DNA from 4 places in the Aquisalimonas sp. APHAB1-3 genome. Region 1 is predicted to be linked to each of the others. Evidence: riboswitches for the same ligand, from Rfam matches in the RefSeq annotation. Region 1 holds a riboswitch; each other region holds the start of a gene.
The links. Region 1 has a riboswitch for cobalamin ahead of ACNSTU_RS16635 (TonB-dependent receptor domain-containing protein). Riboswitches for the same ligand answer to the same signal wherever they lie in the genome.
Positions count from the first base shown of each region.

Region 2: linked by a shared signal. The riboswitch ahead of ACNSTU_RS15345 (TonB-dependent receptor) and the one ahead of ACNSTU_RS16635 (TonB-dependent receptor domain-containing protein) in region 1 are both predicted to bind cobalamin.
Region 3: linked by a shared signal. The riboswitch ahead of ACNSTU_RS04090 (porin) and the one ahead of ACNSTU_RS16635 (TonB-dependent receptor domain-containing protein) in region 1 are both predicted to bind cobalamin.
Region 4: linked by a shared signal. The riboswitch ahead of ACNSTU_RS16875 (hypothetical protein) and the one ahead of ACNSTU_RS16635 (TonB-dependent receptor domain-containing protein) in region 1 are both predicted to bind cobalamin.

Region 1 is NZ_JBLWFT010000019.1:10,322-14,529, reverse strand. Features, by position in the region: gene cobT (nicotinate-nucleotide--dimethylbenzimidazole phosphoribosyltransferase) at 1-70, opposite strand, end outside; gene cbiB (adenosylcobinamide-phosphate synthase CbiB) at 183-1,115, shown strand; gene cobD (threonine-phosphate decarboxylase CobD) at 1,088-2,074, shown strand; cobalamin riboswitch at 2,098-2,339, shown strand; gene ACNSTU_RS16635 (TonB-dependent receptor domain-containing protein) at 2,472-4,208, shown strand, end outside.
Region 2 is NZ_JBLWFT010000013.1:79,274-83,481, reverse strand. Features, by position in the region: gene ACNSTU_RS15350 (PepSY domain-containing protein) at 1-269, opposite strand, end outside; gene ACNSTU_RS15345 (TonB-dependent receptor) at 269-2,410, opposite strand; cobalamin riboswitch at 2,590-2,825, opposite strand; gene ubiD (4-hydroxy-3-polyprenylbenzoate decarboxylase) at 2,988-4,208, shown strand, end outside.
Region 3 is NZ_JBLWFT010000001.1:868,138-872,345, reverse strand. Features, by position in the region: gene ACNSTU_RS04100 (zinc-dependent alcohol dehydrogenase family protein) at 1-871, opposite strand, end outside; gene ACNSTU_RS04095 (alpha/beta fold hydrolase) at 918-1,850, opposite strand; cobalamin riboswitch at 1,971-2,224, shown strand; gene ACNSTU_RS04090 (porin) at 2,437-3,591, shown strand; gene ACNSTU_RS04085 (cytochrome c) at 3,606-4,190, shown strand.
Region 4 is NZ_JBLWFT010000020.1:15,546-19,753, forward strand. Features, by position in the region: gene zigA (zinc metallochaperone GTPase ZigA) at 1-126, shown strand, start outside; gene dctP (TRAP transporter substrate-binding protein DctP) at 204-1,247, opposite strand; cobalamin riboswitch at 1,450-1,579, shown strand; gene ACNSTU_RS16875 (hypothetical protein) at 1,713-2,132, shown strand; gene ACNSTU_RS16880 (zinc-dependent alcohol dehydrogenase family protein) at 2,180-3,166, opposite strand; gene ACNSTU_RS16885 (PHA/PHB synthase family protein) at 3,270-4,208, opposite strand, start outside.

The DNA of each region.
Region 1 (4,208 bases):
GCCAGGCCGTGTCCGCAGCGCCCGCATCGGGGGCAGGAATCGGCGCGTCCCAAGGCGTGTTGATGGTCATGACAGGCACGTCCCCGCTGTGTATCAAGGGCACCGGATGTTCGGCCCGCCCCTGACGGGTGTCAACCCGGGGTATACACTGGCCGGCTTCGCCACGTTGTCACGAGGACGTCTTGCTCGCCGCGTTTGTCTGTATCGGTGCCATTATCATGGATGCGCTGCTGGGAGAGCCCCGGCGGCTGCATCCGCTGGTGTTGTTCGGGGCGCTGGCGGCTGCCGTCGAGCGCCGTTTCAACCGGAACCAGCAAGGCAGCATCGCGGCCGGGCTGGTGGCGGCCGGCCTGCTGGTGGTACCGCCCGTTGTCCTTGCCGCCGCGCTCGCCTTCGTGCTGCCGCCCATGGTGCTGCTGGCGCTGGAGTTCCTGGTGCTGTATCTGGCGATAGGCCTGCGCAGTCTGGCGGATCACGCCCGCGCCGTCGCCACACCGCTGATCCACGGCGACCTCGCCCGCGCCCGCACCGCCGTCGGCGCCATGGTCAGCCGCGATACCCGGGCGCTGGACCACCAGGGAGTCGCCGGTGCGGCGTCCGAGTCGGTTCTCGAGAATGGCGCCGATGCCGTCTTCGCCAGCCTGTTCTGGTATCTGGTCGCGGGACTGCCGGGGGTGATCCTGCACCGTCTGGTGAACACACTGGACGCCATGTGGGGTTATCGAACCCCGCGCTACCTGTTGTTCGGCCGCGTGGTCGCACGGCTCGACGATGCGCTCAACTGGATACCGGCGCGCCTGACGGCGCTGGCCTACGCTGCCTCGGGCCGCACCGCAACGGCGCTGGCCTGCTGGTTTCGCCAGGCCGGCGCATGGGAGAGCCCCAATGCCGGGCCGGTCATGGCCGCGGGCGCCGGTGCCCTTGGTGTCACCCTCGGCGGAGCCGCGCCCTATCGTGACGGCTGGCGGGAACGGCCACCCCTGGGCGAAGGCCCGCCGCCGGACAGCGCCACCATCGACGCCGCGGTCGTGCTGGTGCGCCGCGCGGTCTTCTGCTGGCTGGGCGTCATTGTGCTTGGAGGCATCGCATGGTCCCTGATCACGGCGGCAGGCTGAATCGCGCCGCAGCCACATACGGCATCCCACCGGAACACTGGCTGGACCTCTCCACCGGCATCAACCCGTGGCCCTGGCCCGTGCCGGAGCTGCCCCAGTCGGTGTGGCAGCGCCTTCCCGAGGCGGACGACGACCTGCCAGCGATCGCGAAGGCGTGGGCGGGCGCCCCATCTGCGGCCGGCTGCGTCGCCACGGCCGGCTCCCAGGCGGTCATCCAGGCGCTGCCAAGGCTGCGGGCGCCCTGCCGAGTCGGCGTGCCCGACCCCGGCTATGCGGAACACGCGTGGTGGTGGCGCCAACAGGGCCATGCGGTCATTCCCGTGCCGCACGACGACGTGGATGCTCACCTGGATCACCTGGACGTGCTGGTCTGGATCCACCCCAACAACCCCACCGGGCTCACCGTCCCCGCGGAGCGGCTACTGCAATGGCACCACCGCCTGCAGGCACGCGACGGCTGGCTGGTTGTGGACGAAGCCTTCATCGACCCCACACCGGAACACAGCGTGGCCTTCGCCACCGGTGCGGACGGTCTGCTGGTCATGCGTTCCCTGGGCAAGTTCTTCGGCCTGGCCGGGCTGCGGGGCGGCTTTCTGTTCGGCCCGGAGCCGCTCTGCGACCGCCTCGACACCCTGCTTGGCCCCTGGGCCGTGAGCCATCCCGCACGCTGGCTCATGCGCCACGCGCTGGCCGATCGCGCCTGGCAGGAGGCCAACCGCGGGCGTCTCGACGCCGGTGCGGCGGCACTGGACCGGGTACTCCGCCGCCACGGGCTGACGCCCGCCGGGGGCACCGGCCTGTTCCGCTACTGTCCGCACGCCGACGCGGCCGCGCTGCAGGATCGTCTCGCCCGCGAGGGCATCCTGGTGCGGCTGTTCCGGGAGCCGGCGGCGCTGCGCCTCGGCCTCGCCCCGGATGAGGCGGCGCTGGCACGGCTCGATGCCGCCCTGTCGATTTGACTCCCCGCAGCCCCCTTGCTAGCTTCACTGGCCTCCCTGCAGGTGTCCCGTGCGGCAGCAACCGGCTGTCACGGGATGAAACGGGAAGTCGGTACCGGCCCGCCTCACGGCACGCGGCCCCATTCCGACGCTGCCCCCGCAACGGTGTTTGAGTCAACGGCGGCCACGCAGCCACTGTGCATGAGGCACGGGAAGGCGGTCGCCAAGGGATGAACCCTCACCCCGCTCATCAGCCCGTAGACCGGCCTGCCGGGTAAGCCGCGCGTTGCGGAGGGCGACGCACAGGCCGGCAGACTCCGCGTTTCGTCCCGCCGCCCTGTGGAATCACCCCCGCTGCGCGCCACCAATCGATAACCACATGAAGTCCGTGCGGGTGGCACGGCGAAAGGGGACAACCATGTACTTCAACAAGCCTGCAGCCGCGGCCGCCGTGGCCGTGTGTCTGGCGCCTCTGAGCGCCTCGGGGGACGACCCGATCCAGCTCAACCCGCTGGTGGTGACACCGACGCTCTCCGCCCAGACCGTGGACGAAAGCCTCAGTTCGGTCACTGTCATCGACCGCGAGAAGCTCGATCGCGAACAGCCCCGTGCCCTAACGGACGCACTGCGCGGGCAGCCCGGATTCGATTTCATCTCCAACGGCTCCTTCGGCAAGAACACAAGCGTGTACACCCGCGGCACCGGCAGCGAATCGACAGTGCTGTTGATTGACGGCATCCGCATCCGCTCCGCCACCAGCGGCGACGCACCGTGGCAATTCATTCCCCCGCAGCTGCTTGATAGGGTGGAGCATGTGCGCGGACCGCGCTCCAGCCTCTACGGCGCTGACGCCGTGGGCGGCGTGATGCAAGGGTTCACGCCGGACGGGCGTGACCGAGACCAGCACTGGATCCAGGGCGGTGCCGGCTCCCACGGCTCGCACGAGTATGGCGCCGGATTCGCCGGTAGCAGCGGGGGCACGGCCTGGAGCCTCGGCGCCAACCACTTCCACACCGACGGCACCGCGATCCGTGATGGAGGGGACGACAAGGGCTTCTACAACACCTCCGGACTGGGACGCATCAGCCACACATTCGATAACGGCGCCGAGTTGGGACTGCTGGGGTTCCGAGCCCAGGGCCATACCGAGTTCGATGGTGGCGAAACGGATTTTGTAGCCCAGACAGTGGGTGCCAACACCAGCGTCCCGGTGACCCGAAACTGGGTCTCCCGCCTGCAACTCACCGAGGGGCGCAATGAGGAAGAAACCCTCCAGGGGGGCAGCCAATCCGTATTCGACACCCGAACACGAACGGCCCGCCTGGATAACACCATCTTTCACGGCAGCAATGAACTGATCATCGGGGGCGAGTTCCAGCGCGACGAAGTGGAGAGCACCACCGACTTCGAAGAAGACCGCCGCGACAACCGGGCGGCGTTCGCCCAGTATCTGGTGAACCTGGGCGACGCCGACATCCAGCTCAGCAGCCGCTTCGACAGCAACGAGGCCTTCGGTGACCACGTCACCGGCTCCATTGCCATGGGGCAACGGCTGGATAACCACCATCGGATCCGCCTGAGTTACGGCACCGCGTTCCGGGCACCTACGTTCAACGATCTCTATTTTCCAGGTTTCGGGAACCCAAACATCGGGCCCGAACGCTCCCAGACCGCAGAGATAGGCTTCCGGGGGCAATATCTTGATGGGTTTTGGGACGTGGCTCTATTCCAGAAGTTCGTGGACAACCTGATCCAGGTCACCGGAACTGGCCCAGAGAACGTCGATCGTGCCCGTATCCAGGGTGTAGAAGTCGCCGCCGGGACTAGAGTCGGTCCATGGGATGTAAGGACATCGGGGACTCTCATGGATCCCAGAGTACGAAGCAGCGAAGGTGGTGAGCGTGACGGAAACCGCCTAAGTCGTCGTGCAGCCGCCAGCGCGCGTCTGGACGTAGATCGCTCGTTTGGAAGCTTCTCGGCCGGCGTATCTGGAGTTGCAGTCGGTGACCGGTACAACGACGGCGACAACGACGACCGCCTATCCAGCTTCGGTCTACTGAATCTACGCGCTGGGTGGGAATTCGCCCGCAACTGGTCCGCCCGACTCACCATAGACAACTTGTTTGATGAAGACTATGCCACTGCCCGTTCGACC
Region 2 (4,208 bases), on a different contig from region 1:
CCCTGTCGGAAGTGATACGCCGGCCGGCCGGGCGCGGCGTTGAGGCGCAGGGCGTCCACGTCGCCGTAGCGTTCCATCACGGCTGCGGGCGGAGCCAGCCCGGCGTCGGCCTCCAGGGTGGGCAACCCGGCCAGGCGGGCCTCGTCGTCCAGCGACGGGTAGCCCACGTACATGAGCACGATGCCGGAGGCGAACCACATGGCGATGAGCAGGCACAGGGCGATGCCCAGATACCGGTGCCAGAGGTAGATCTGCCGCTTGAACGCCATCAGAAGTGCGTGCTCAGGGTGAGATCGACACTGCGGGACTCACCCAGCAGCCACTGGCTGCCATTGAACGAACTCCAGGTGACGTGCTGCTCGTCGGTGAGGTTGCGGCCGCGCAGGGTCACCTCAGCGGAGCGGAACTGCCACGTGGCGGCGGCGCCCAACAGCGTGTACGACGGCACGTCCACCGTGTTGGCGTCATCCCCCTGGCGCGGGCCGACGTAGCGCAGATCGGTCTGCAGGGTGAGACGGTCGGTGGCGTACCAGTGGGCGCGCAGGTTGGCCAGCCGCTCGGGCACGTTCGGGGGCGTGTTGCCGTCGAAACGCTCGTCCCCACTCTGATAGTCCGCGTACTCGGCGTTCAGCACGGTGCCGTCGGCCTCGAACTTCCAGCGATCCCAGGGGCGCACGGCCATGGTCAGCTCCAGCCCCTGGGACTCCTGACGGCCGATCTGGCGGTTCTCGTCGGGGTTCTCCGGATCCTGAACACTGAGGTTGCGCTTGGCAATGTCGTAGGCAGTCAGGGTCCACTCCAGGCGGTCGTTCCAGGCGCGGTGCCGCAACCCCACCTCGGCGGCCCGGGAGCGCTCGAGCCGCTGGCTCTCCCGTGCCGGGGAGTGGGTGACCGGGGTGCTGACCGGTTTGGCGCCGGTGGCGTACTGGGCGTAGGCGGTCCAGCCGGCCGGTAGCTCCCAGACTGCCCCCAGTCGCCCCGTGGTAGGGGTATAGCGCTCGCGGTCACTGGTGCCTTCCCGGAGATCGCGGCCGTGCAGGCGGATCTGTTCGGTGCGCAGGCCGCCGATGAGATGCAGCCCGCCGCCAACGCTCAGGCGGTTTTCGCCGAACAGGGCAATGCGGTCGTTGTCGGTGCGGACGCTTGGCTGCATCGGTGTGTCGGAAAAGGAGGAATAGAGGCCCGGGTCGGGATTGTCGACGTCGACGGTGTCGTCGCCCACGTAGGGCGAGTCGTTCACATGGCGGAACTGGGTGCGGCTGATGTCGGTGCCGACGGTCACCCGATGCGGCAACCCGAAGAGTGTGTGATCGTGAACGGCCTCCAGGCGGTTACCGATCAGGTCCTGCTCGTGGACGATCCCGATCGGCACGCTGCGCTCGATCACGTCCTCCTCGGGGTCGTAGCTGTAGCTCTCCACGTTTTTCCAGGTGCGCTCGCCGGTGTGGCCGTAGGTGCGGTTGCGCAAGCGCAGGCGCTCTGTGGCCGCGAACTCGGTATCGAACCGCAGCCAGTAGCCCTCCATGGTCATCTCCGCGTCGGCGACATTGTAGTTGTTGCCCACGGTGCGGTCGTCGATGCCGCCATCGATCACGGGGGTGCCGAAATAGGGCTCGGTGTCGTCCCATTCCGCCTGGGCCGATACGGTAAAGCGCAAGCGGTCGCTGGCGTCATAGCGCAGACTGCCGGCAAGGCTGTCGTGGCGGGTGCCGGAGCGGTCGATGTCGCCATCGGACGTGAGGCGGCTGGCGTCCACCCGGTAGGAGAGCCCGTCCAGATCAGTAGGCCCACCGGCGCCGGCGGCAACCCAGGTGCGCCCGAACGAGCCGGCGGAGAGCAGCAGATCACCCTCGTGCTGCTCCGGGTTCGGCTGGCGCGGCACGTAGTTGATCGCACCGGCGATGGCGCCCTCCCCGTGGAGCACGGAAGCAGGGCCGCGCAGGACCTCGACGCGGTCGTAGAGCCAGACGTTGTCGGTGCTGGCGGACATGCCGGGTTCGCGGATGCCGTCGTGGAGCACGACGATGTCGCCACCCGTGAAACCGCGGCTTGAGAACGACCCCGGCGAGCCGGGTGGTTCACCGGCGGTAAACCCCGGAGCCGCTTCCACCGCCTCGCGGCTGGTGCGCACGCCGCGCTGCCGTTGGGTGTCGCTGTCGATGACCGTGGCGCTGGCGGGGAGCTCTTCCAGGGTGAGCCCGAGGCGGCTGCCCGTGCTCGTGGGCTGGTCCAGGGCCAGCGGGCCTGACGGCGCGGTAGTCTCCGGCGTCACTGTGAGCGGTGCCAGCGACTGGTGGCCGCCGGCGTGGGCCAGAGGGGTGGCCGTGAGCAGCGCGGCTGCCACCAACCCGTGACGCATCCGTACGCCGGATGCACGTTGCTGCGTATCAAGAGGGGATACCCTATCCATCTGCTCTCTCCTTGGCTGCAGGGAATCCCGGTGTTTTCAGGGAGGACAGCAAGGCATGCGCCGACCACGTCCCGTGTGACGGGCTGGCAGCCTTCTCGGACGACCAGTTGCGGTTCAGGACATACTTCGCCGGAGGCACCCCACGTACCACCAGGACAAGGCCCGGCGATCACAGGGAACGCCGGGGCTGACTCTCGGGCCGGTCTCCGGACTCGCGTGTGGATGCCGCAGCATCCGAGCGGACCGCCTTCCCGTGGCTTCAGCCACAGTGGCGGGGATGGTCCGCTGCAACACGCTCACCGTTGCGGGGGCAGTCCCGGACTTGGCACGGGGCGCGTTGCCCATGCCTCACCGGGTTCCCGTTTCACCTTCCCGGCCGGAACGGCCTGAAGGCACCCGAGAGCGAAACGGCAAAGCTACTGCCCCGTACTGACAGGGTCAACCGGTCCAGAAACCGTATAAGCAATGTTATAACATTGCTGTCAATGCTCCATCCCATCCAGCCCCGGTTGTGTGCGATGATCCCCGCACACAACCGCACGTACACCAGCCAACGGGAGCGTCAGCCATGGCCAGCCTGCAGTACCGGGATCTGCGCGATTTCATGGACCGCCTGGAGCGCGACGGGGAGCTCAAGCGCATCTCCGCGCCGGTGGACCCGAATCTGGAGATGACCGAGATCTGCGACCGCACCCTGCGCAAGGGCGGGCCGGCGCTGTTGTTCGAGAACCCCGTGGGGTCGGACATCCCCGTGCTGGGCAACCTGTTCGGCACGCCATATCGCGTGGCGCTGGGCATGGGCGCGGACGGCACCGAAGCCCTGCGCGAAATCGGCAAGCTGCTGGCCTTTCTCAAGGAGCCCGACCCGCCCAAGGGCATGAAGGACGCCTGGAAGCAGCTCCCCATCTTCAAGCAGGTGCTGAACATGGGGCCGAAGACGGTGCGGCGGCCGGAGTGCCAGGAGCACGTGATCGAGGGCGACGATGTCGACCTCTCCCGCCTGCCCATCTGGACCTGCTGGCCCGGCGACGCCGGCCCGCTGATCACCTGGGCGCTGGTGGTCACCCGTGGCCCGCACAAGGAGCGGCAGAACCTGGGCATCTACCGCCAGCAGGTGATCGGCCGCAACCGGGTGATCATGCGCTGGCTCGGCCACCGGGGCGGCGCGCTGGATTTCCAGGAATGGCAGCAGGAACACCCCGGCGAGCCGTTCCCCATTGCCGTGGCCCTGGGCGCGGACCCGGCGACGATCCTGGGCGCCGTCACCCCCGTGCCGGACACCCTCTCCGAATACGCCTTCGCGGGGCTGCTCCGCGGCAGCAAGACCGAGCTGGGCAAGTGCATCGGCTCCGACCTGCAGGTGCCCGCTTCGGCGGAGATCGTGCTTGAAGGCCACATTTACCCGGACGATTGGGCGGATGAAGGCCCGTTCGGCGATCACACCGGCTACTACAACGAGGTGGACCGCTTCCCGGTATTCACCATCGAGCGCATCACCCACCGCAGCAACCCGGTCTATCACAGCACCTACACGGGCCGGCCGCCGGATGAGCCGGCGGTGCTCGGGGTGGCACTGAACGAGGTGTTCGTGCCGATCCTGCAGAAACAGTTCCCGGAGATCGTGGATTTCTACCTGCCGCCGGAAGGCTGCTCCTATCGCATGGCGGTGGTGACCATGAAGAAGCAGTACCCGGGCCACGCCAAGCGCGTGATGCTGGGGGTGTGGTCGTTCCTGCGGCAGTTCATGTACACCAAGTTCGTCATTGTCACGGATGACGACGTCAACGCCCGGGACTGG
Region 3 (4,208 bases), on a different contig from region 1:
TGCCGTCCTGGCGGGTGAGGTTGGCGACCGAGTGGATGCTGCGCTCCTCCCAGAGCAGCCGGTACGGGAACGACGGGATGTCCGACATGTGAATGCCGCCACTCACGACCCGACCACCCGGTCGGACGTGCTCCAGGGCGCGCGGTACCAGGCTGCCGATGGGCGCGAAGAGGATGGCCGCATCCAGCCGCTCCGGCGGCTCGTCGTCCGAGCCGCCCGCCCAGGTCGCGCCCAGCCGGCGCGCGAATCCTTGCGCCTGCTCGTCACCGGGGCGGGTGAACGCATAGATCTGCTGGCCGCGCGACACCGCCAGTTGCGCCAGGATGTGTGCCGCCGCGCCAAAGCCATAGATACCAAGGCGCCGTGGCTCCGCGCCGCCGGCGATACGCCAGGAGCGGTAGCCGATGAGTCCGGCGCACAACAGTGGTGCGGCATCGGCGGGTGCGTAGCCGGAGACAGGGAAGCAGTAGCGGGCATCGGCCACCGTGTACTCGGCGTAACCGCCGTCCAGGGTGTAGCCGGTGAATCGCGCGTTGCCACAGAGGTTCTCCCGCCCCGCTGTACAGGCCTCGCACTTGCCGCAGGTCCAGCCCAGCCAGGGCACTCCGACCTGGTCGCCGGGGCTGAAGGCAGTGACCCCGTCGCCTGTGTCGGTCACTTCGCCGACGATCTCGTGGCCCGGGATGACGGGCAGGCGGGGATCAGGCAGTTCACCATCGACCACGTGAAGATCCGTGCGGCAGACGCCGCAGGCAAGGACGCGCAACTGCACCTGGCCTGGTCCTGGTTCAGGCACCGGGACGTGCTCCTGACGGAGCGGGTCTCCCGCCGAGTGGAGGCGCATGGCCTGCATGGTCTGATGGCGCGTCATGAACCGTATCCAGAGGTTCGCACAGCGTTTTCAGATTAGCAGAGATTCACGGGGCCGGCGCTGATGCCCGGACCGGTTCGGTGGTTGGGTCCAGCAGCGGCAGCAGTTGGCCGGCCCAGATCGAGTCGCGGTAGCGCTCTCGGGACCAGCCCAGATGGCCGACCTTGTCCTCGCCAATGTCCGACGGCCGGATCGCGACCATCCGCACCGGTGCGTTGGGGTAGAACGCGTGCATGGCCTGGATGCCCTTGCGCGACATCATTTCGTCGTCCGTGAACGTGAGCGCGGTGATTGGCACGCGCAGGCGGTCGAACTGGTCGGCCATCGCCTTGCCTTCGGCGCCGACGGCGTAATCGGGGTGCAGGCACCAGCGCCGCCACTGACGCATCACGCCGCCGGGCAGGTCCCCGACAATGCCGAGCCGGTTGCCGGGGAAGTAGCCCAGGGCGGCCAGGGTCACGGGTGCGATTCCATACCACAGCGCCAGCACGCGGCGGCGGGTCGGCGTGGCGTTCCAACGCCAGTAGCCGCTGCCGCAGGCAATGGTGACGGCCTGGTCCAGGCGGTTGGCGCTGGGGATCATGCCCAGGATCTGACCGCCCACGCTGTGGCCGAGCCATGTCAGCGGAGTGCCGGGATAGCGGGCGAGGGCGAACTGCACCGCAGCCTCGCAGTCCTCGGTGGCCCAGTCCGTGACCTGGACGTTGCAGTCGCGCAGGCGGCCGGTCAGGGAGGCGCCGATGCCGAAGTAGTCGAAGGTGATGGCGGTCAGGCCGTGCTCGCAGAGGAAGCGGGCGAAGCGCTCGTAGGCGCGTTGGCTCACACCCATGGCTCCGGCGATGATCACCACCGCGCGCGGTGTCTCCGCCTCGAACACCCGCAGCGCAACAGTGTGGCCGCGGGGCGTGCGGAGGGTGATCGTGGTGGGGCCGTCGGCATCCTGCGTTTCATCGCGGACGTGGTAGAGGGGCTGATCCATGATTCGGTCCGTTTGCTTGGCTACCGTGACCGACTATAGGCCGTCAGGAATTCGCCCGCAATAGATTGGGAAAGAAATCTTGTCATTTGTGTTGGTTTGACCCTCCCACCCCGGTTCGATACCGTCTACCGCTTCTGAGGTGCTTCGGCCGCCAGCCTGGTGGCCGGGGATAATCGGGAAGCCGGTGCGTCGCCATACAGGCGCGACAAGTCCGGCGCTGCTCCCGCAACGGTAAGCGGTTTCATGCCGTCCACCCGGCGCTTGCTCCCGGCAGGCGCCACCCACTGGGCTTCACGGGCCCGGGAAGGGCGTGGATGTGCTGGCAGGTTCTGCCGCCGCAAGCCCGGAGACCGGCCTCGGATGTGTACCGAACGCGCCACGGGAGTTGGGCGGTTCGGGTGAGGTCGTTCCGGCCCGTTCGCCGCGTCTGGAATTGCATTGCCCGACCACTTGCCTGTGGGCCATACGGCCTGTCCAGCCACGGCTGGGTCTCCCTGCGCTTACAACAAGATCGATTCCAACAAAGCCAGTGAGGGCCATGATGCGCGAGAAGAATTCACGACCGGCGTATGCCGGGTGGCCGGCCATGACCGGATTATCCAGTAATGAACTGCCGCGCCGCAGGCGGTCGACCGCCACCGTGAGCGGTGCCGTCGTGTCCGCCATGCTCGCCTGCGGCGTGACCGCGGCCGGCGCCGGGGAGATTCCCCTGGGCAGTGATGGCGACGCCGGCAGCCTGAGCTTCGGCGGGTTGCTGCAGCCGCGTCTGGAGTACGATCGGCGCGACGACGGTGATCATCGAGCGGAGACCTCGCTGCGTCGCGCGTGGCTGGATATCCGGGGCGAACTCCCCGGTTACGGCCTCACGTTCCGCATGCAGACGGACGTGGGCGGCAGCGCCTCCGTGCGCGACCTGTGGCTGCAGTATGCCCTCGGTGAGAGCTGGGGGCTGCGCATGGGGCAGTACACCGCGCCGTTTGCCCTGTCGCGGTCCGTTGGCGGGCCCAATCGCACCTTCACCGAGATCGGTGTGGCGGCCAACAACTTCCAGATTCCCCAAGGGCGGGACACCGGGGTGGGGCTGCTGGGCAGTGCCGCAGACGGACGCTGGGAGGCCAGCGTTAACGTCTTCGATGGTCGCGGTCGTCTGGACAGGCGTGGCGATGACCGACCCTCCACGGACGGCGGTCTCGTGACCACCCGGGCCGCGTTTGCGCCGGTGGGCGCCGTGCCGTCGCACACGTCCACCCTGGGCAATACCCGTCAGCCCGCGGCGCTGTCCTTCGGGGTGGGCGGCATGGCCGCCGCCGACAACCACCTGCGTGACTGGACGCTGGATAGTGACGTCGACACCGAGGATCAGCGCGCCGACTGGGCCACGGGCACCGTCGACGTCGCCGCCAGCCTCGGCCCGGTCACCGGGACGGCCGCCGCGTTCCAGCGCCGCGTCAGCCCGGACGAGGGCAACGGCTACGACGACCAGGGCTGGGAGGCGGAACTGGCGATGGCGCTGCCCGTCGTGGATCAGGAAATCGCGTTGCGCCGTTCGGTGCTGCGGCGGGACGTCAACGACGACCGGCCGGATGCGCCGGAGCGCGGCGGTCAGCGGGAATGGTCCGCCGGCTGGACGGCCTTCCACGATCGCCATGCCTGGAAGACGCAGGTGTTCGCGATCCGCACCCGGGGCGGCGACCAGCCCTCGGACTGGCAGGCCCACGTCCAGCACCAGGTGCATTTCTGACAGGGAGAGCCGACATGACAACAGCACAACGCACACCGCTGGTCCCGCGGCTCGCCGTATCGATTCTGTTCGCCGCCACGCCGGCGCTGCTGGCCGATGGGCACTCCGTGAGCGATCCGGAGGAAGTGGAGATCCGCATGCCCGGCCCCTGGGGGGATTACAGCGAGGCCATGGAGGACCCGGACGCCGTGGATGCCGATGCCGCCTACGTGGGCCACCGCCGCCACCGTATGCAGCTGCTCTCGGGCTACTACCGCTCCCTGGAGATGGCGCTGCGCTATGACGCCCCCGTGGATCCGGAGACCATCGCCAGGCTGGCCGAGGGCCTGGAGCGCCACGCTCAGGATATCCCCGCGCTGTTCGACCGGGAGACGCCCACCGGGGAGGACGAACCCGGCGCATTGGCGCGTATCTGGGAGGAGCAGGAGCAGTTCCAGGAGCACGTGGACAACTTCGCCGCACAGACGCGCGATCTGCAGCGGGCAATGCCCCAGTCCCCGGCCGATGAGAACGACGCCTGGGAGCCGCGTGCTACGGAAGTGCTGAACGGCGTGCGGCACCAGTGTCTTGCCTGCCATGACACCTTCCGCCGTCGCTGAAACATGCATGAGTTGAAT
Region 4 (4,208 bases), on a different contig from region 1:
GCGCTGACGGCCCGGCTCGACGCCTGCCTGCTCACGGATTCGGAGCTGGCGGGCGGCCCGCAGGCCTGGCGGCGCATGGAGGACCCGTTCCCGGCCTGGGGCCTCACAGAGCCGGAACCCGCCTGAAGGCTGCGACTACCTGCCATCCGGGGACGACACCCCCGGAGTGGCAGGTTCCGGCCTGCTTCAGGGAGCGGACCGCCTCAATCCTCGTCGAGGTGGCCAAGATCCTGAAGGAACTCGCGCAGCATGGCCACGGCTTCCGCCGCCTCGTCACTCTCGGCGGCGACATTGTCCCAGTGGGCCTCGGAGGTCTCTACCAGACGCTCGTGGACATCATCCGGCAAGGGGTTCAGCTCCACCCCGTCCTCGGCAAGCACGCGCTGCTTGGTCATCTCCTCGTGATAGATGTACTCGTTGGTGCGCTCCCAGTAGTGCTCCTCCAGAGTATCCATGAGAATGGCATGGATGTCTTCGGGGAGCGCCTCTACGGCCTCCTCGTTAAATATGAACGTGTCGTCGCTGATGCTGAGCGGCGGCTCCACGTGATAGGGCGCGACCTCGTAGAGGCTCATGCTGTCGGCACCCTGGTACGCTCCCCAGTGTCCGCCATCCACTACACCGGTGGAGAGGGCCTGATAAAGCTCTTCGCCGGGCACGTACTGGGCCGCGGCTCCTGCCTCCGAGAGCACGGTCTCACTGAGCCCCGACGTGGCGATGCGCGCACCCTCGAAATCCTCCATGGACTCGATGGGCTCGCTGAGCACGATCTCCTGGGTGAGCATCTTGTCCGGGTGGTAGAAAACACCGTACTCGGACGCCTCCTCGCGGATCATCTCCTCGAATCCCAGGTGGCGATAGAAGTACACCGCTTCCCAAACCTCCTGGAATGAGAACGGCAGCCCAGCGGCAACGCTGGCCAGGGACAGGCGGTCCTGGAGGAAAAACGGCGACGTGGTCCCCATCTCGACGATGCCACGCTCGACGGCCGCCCAGATCTCGTCGGTGCCGAACAGCTGCCCGGCTTCGTAGAGTTCCAGTTCCAGCCGGCCGTCGGTGCGCTCGTAGAGCTGATCCCGCAGTTTCTCGAGACTGGCTTCGTAGGAGGTACTGGCACTGGGCCAGTGCGACTGAACACGCCAGGTGATGGTCTCGTCGTCGGCTGTCGCCCCGGCATGCGGCAACGCCAGGCCAAGGCCGATCATCACGCTCACGCTCCACTTTCCCATGGCTACTGTACTGCTCATGTTTCTCCTCCCCGGGGTTGCCCCCCCTGTTATGGCTCTTGCAGGCCGGCCCTGCGGGTTGACCTGCTTTCGACCGTAGAGATGGCCCATCGGAGGGGTCAATCATCAAACCCATGAAATCGTCTCATCGCCCACCATGCACGCAGTGCATGAATGTGTTCCGGCCGCTATTGCACGGATCCACACCAACCTATATCTTGGGCCCGTCTTCAAAAGAACCACCACATCGTGATGGTTCAGCGGGGAACACCGGTGAGAGTCCGGGGCTGTCGCGCAACGGTATGGCGGATGCATTCGCCGAGCCCGAATACCGCGGAAGACGTTTACGGGAGCCTCGCGCCAAGGTTCTCCGGCAACGGTGCACACCACCTCCGGATACCCGCGAAGGCTTCTCCAGCCGCGATGCCCGCCCGGCCACCCGGCGCGTCGGCATCACACAATCAGGGATGTTCGGAGGAGCCCGACATGCAGACGATTACACCCCATTACGCAACAGCCACCCCTGCGTTCGACGGACACCACGCACTGGTTCTGCGGACCCGTCTCGATCCACTGCTGCGCCGGGTTCTTCACGGGCTGGGCGCCCGTGTCGAGCCGCTGGAGTGGCGCGGATTCATCGGCCCGGCCGTGGACCGCATCGGCGGACCTGCGGCGCACAACGCACCGGACCACCTGGACGCGGACGGTGCGGAAGCACTGATCGAACTGCTGCAGCGCATGGAATCCCGTGGCGGCGCCCCGCGCTGGGTGCACCACATGCTGAACAGCTATCGCGCCGGGGCACTGCTGGAGCGCGACGGCACGCTGGAACTCGGGGATTCAACCACGCCGTCCTGGCTGCTGGGGGAGGTGCTGCGACTGCCAGGGCGCCAGCGCGTGGCGTGAACGGTCAGTCAACGGGGCGCGGCGCAATCCGCCCCGCCCCGGACGGATCAGACCGCGGGCGTGACCAGCACCTTGCCAGTCCGCTCACCGGAGGCGGCCTCGGCCACGGCCGCCTTGATGTCGGCGACGTCGAAGCGGGCGTGGACGCGGGCCGAAAGCTGCCCGGAGGCAATCATGCCGGCCAATTCCCCGTAGAGCCCCTGCTGCTGTTCGCGTGTGGCGTGCTGGAACCAGCGGGCAAGCCAGAAGCCCTTCACGCTCAGGTTGCGGAATACCAGGTGCCGCGGCGCCACCATGCAGGGATCGCCGCTCATCATGCCGTAATTGACCAGGGTTGCATCGTCGCTGAGGGCCGATGCCAGATGGTCCGTGGCCGATCCACCCACGGCGTCGATCCCCAATCGCACCGGGGCATGGCCGCTGGCCTCGGCAACACGCTCGGCCAGGTCCGGCCCATCCACCAGGACGATCTCGGCACCCTGCTCCTGCAATGGTGTCACCGCCGATGCGCGCCGCACCACGTTGACCGTCTTCAGGCCACGGAGCTTCGCCAGGGTAATCAGGTAGCCACCGACACCGGAGTTGGCGGCGTTCTGGATCAGCCACTCTCCCGGCTGCAAATCCACGAACTCACTCATGAGCAGTGACGCGGTGGGTGGATTGACGGTCATCATCGCCAGCTGTTCCGGGTCGGCGTCGTCGGGCAGCGGTACCAGCTTGCGGGCCGGTGCCAGCACGTGGGTTGCCCAAGAACCACAGCCGACCGGCAGCAGCACGGTCTGCCCCCTGCTGAAGCCGTCCACGCCCTCTCCGCACTGGACCACCCGCCCGACGCCCTCGTTGCCGCCCACCGCCGGCAGAGGTGGCAGCATGCCGTACTCGCCGGTGAGCGTGAGCACGTCGGACGGATTGATCGGCGCCGCGACCACCTCCATGAGCACTTCGCCGGCACCGGGGGTGGGGGTCTCCCGTTCCACCGCGTCGATGACGTCCTGGGGCACCGGACCGCGGTGTTCGTAGATCGCCTGCAGCATCACCATACTCCTTGCTCGTGTACATGGGCTGAATACGCCGGCGTATGGTACACCCCGGGCGCGCTTCCACGCTCCCGGGTTCGAACACGGATTCGAGCGCAGCCTATTTCAGAAACACGTACTGCCCAGGCGCGTCTTCCATGGGGACGATGCCCTGACCGGGCGCCCCGAGCTCCGGCGGTTTGCGCCGGTTGCCGGAACGCGCCCGCAGCCACTCCCGCCACTCGGGCCACCAGGACCCGTCCTGCACCGGCACCTGCTGCACGAATGCGTCGGCGTGCATGAGCAGCTCGTCCGGCTGATGGGTGTTGACCCGGTACCGGCGTCGCGGGTGCTGCGGCGGGCTCACGATCCCGGCGTTATGCCCGCCGTTGGTCAGCAGGAACGTCACCGGGCTCCGGGCCAACCGATTGATCTTGTAGACGGACGTCCACGGTGCCACGTGGTCCCGCTCAGTGCCCACCACGAAGAACGGTGCGCCCACGTCGGCCAGGTGGACGACTTCCCCGTCCACCTCGAACAGGCCGTCGGCGAACTCGTTATCCAGATACAACCGTTGCAAGTACTCGCTGTGCATCCCATAAGGCATGCGGGTGGCATCCGCATTCCAGGCCATGAGGTCATTCATGGGCATGCGCTCGCCGCGCAGATACTGATTTATGGACGCAGACCACACCAGGTCCTGTGAGCGCAGCAGCTGGAATGCACCGGTCATCTGTTTGCCGTCCAGATGACCGGTTTCCCACATGATGTCATCCAGGAAAGTGACCTGGCTGTCGTCGATGAAAAGCCCCAGCTCCCCCGGCTCCCGGAAGTCCGCCTGGGCGGCGAACAGGGTGAGCGTGGCCAGCCGCTCATCCCGCTGGCGGGCCATGGCCGCAGCGGCAATCATCAGCAGCGTGCCGCCCAGGCAATACCCCACGCCATGCACGCGCTGGCCAGGCACAACCGCACTGATGGCATCCAGCGCCGCCATCAAACCAAGTCGCCGGTAATCGTCAAAGCTGAGATCGCGGTCGGCGGCATCCGGGTTCTTCCAGGA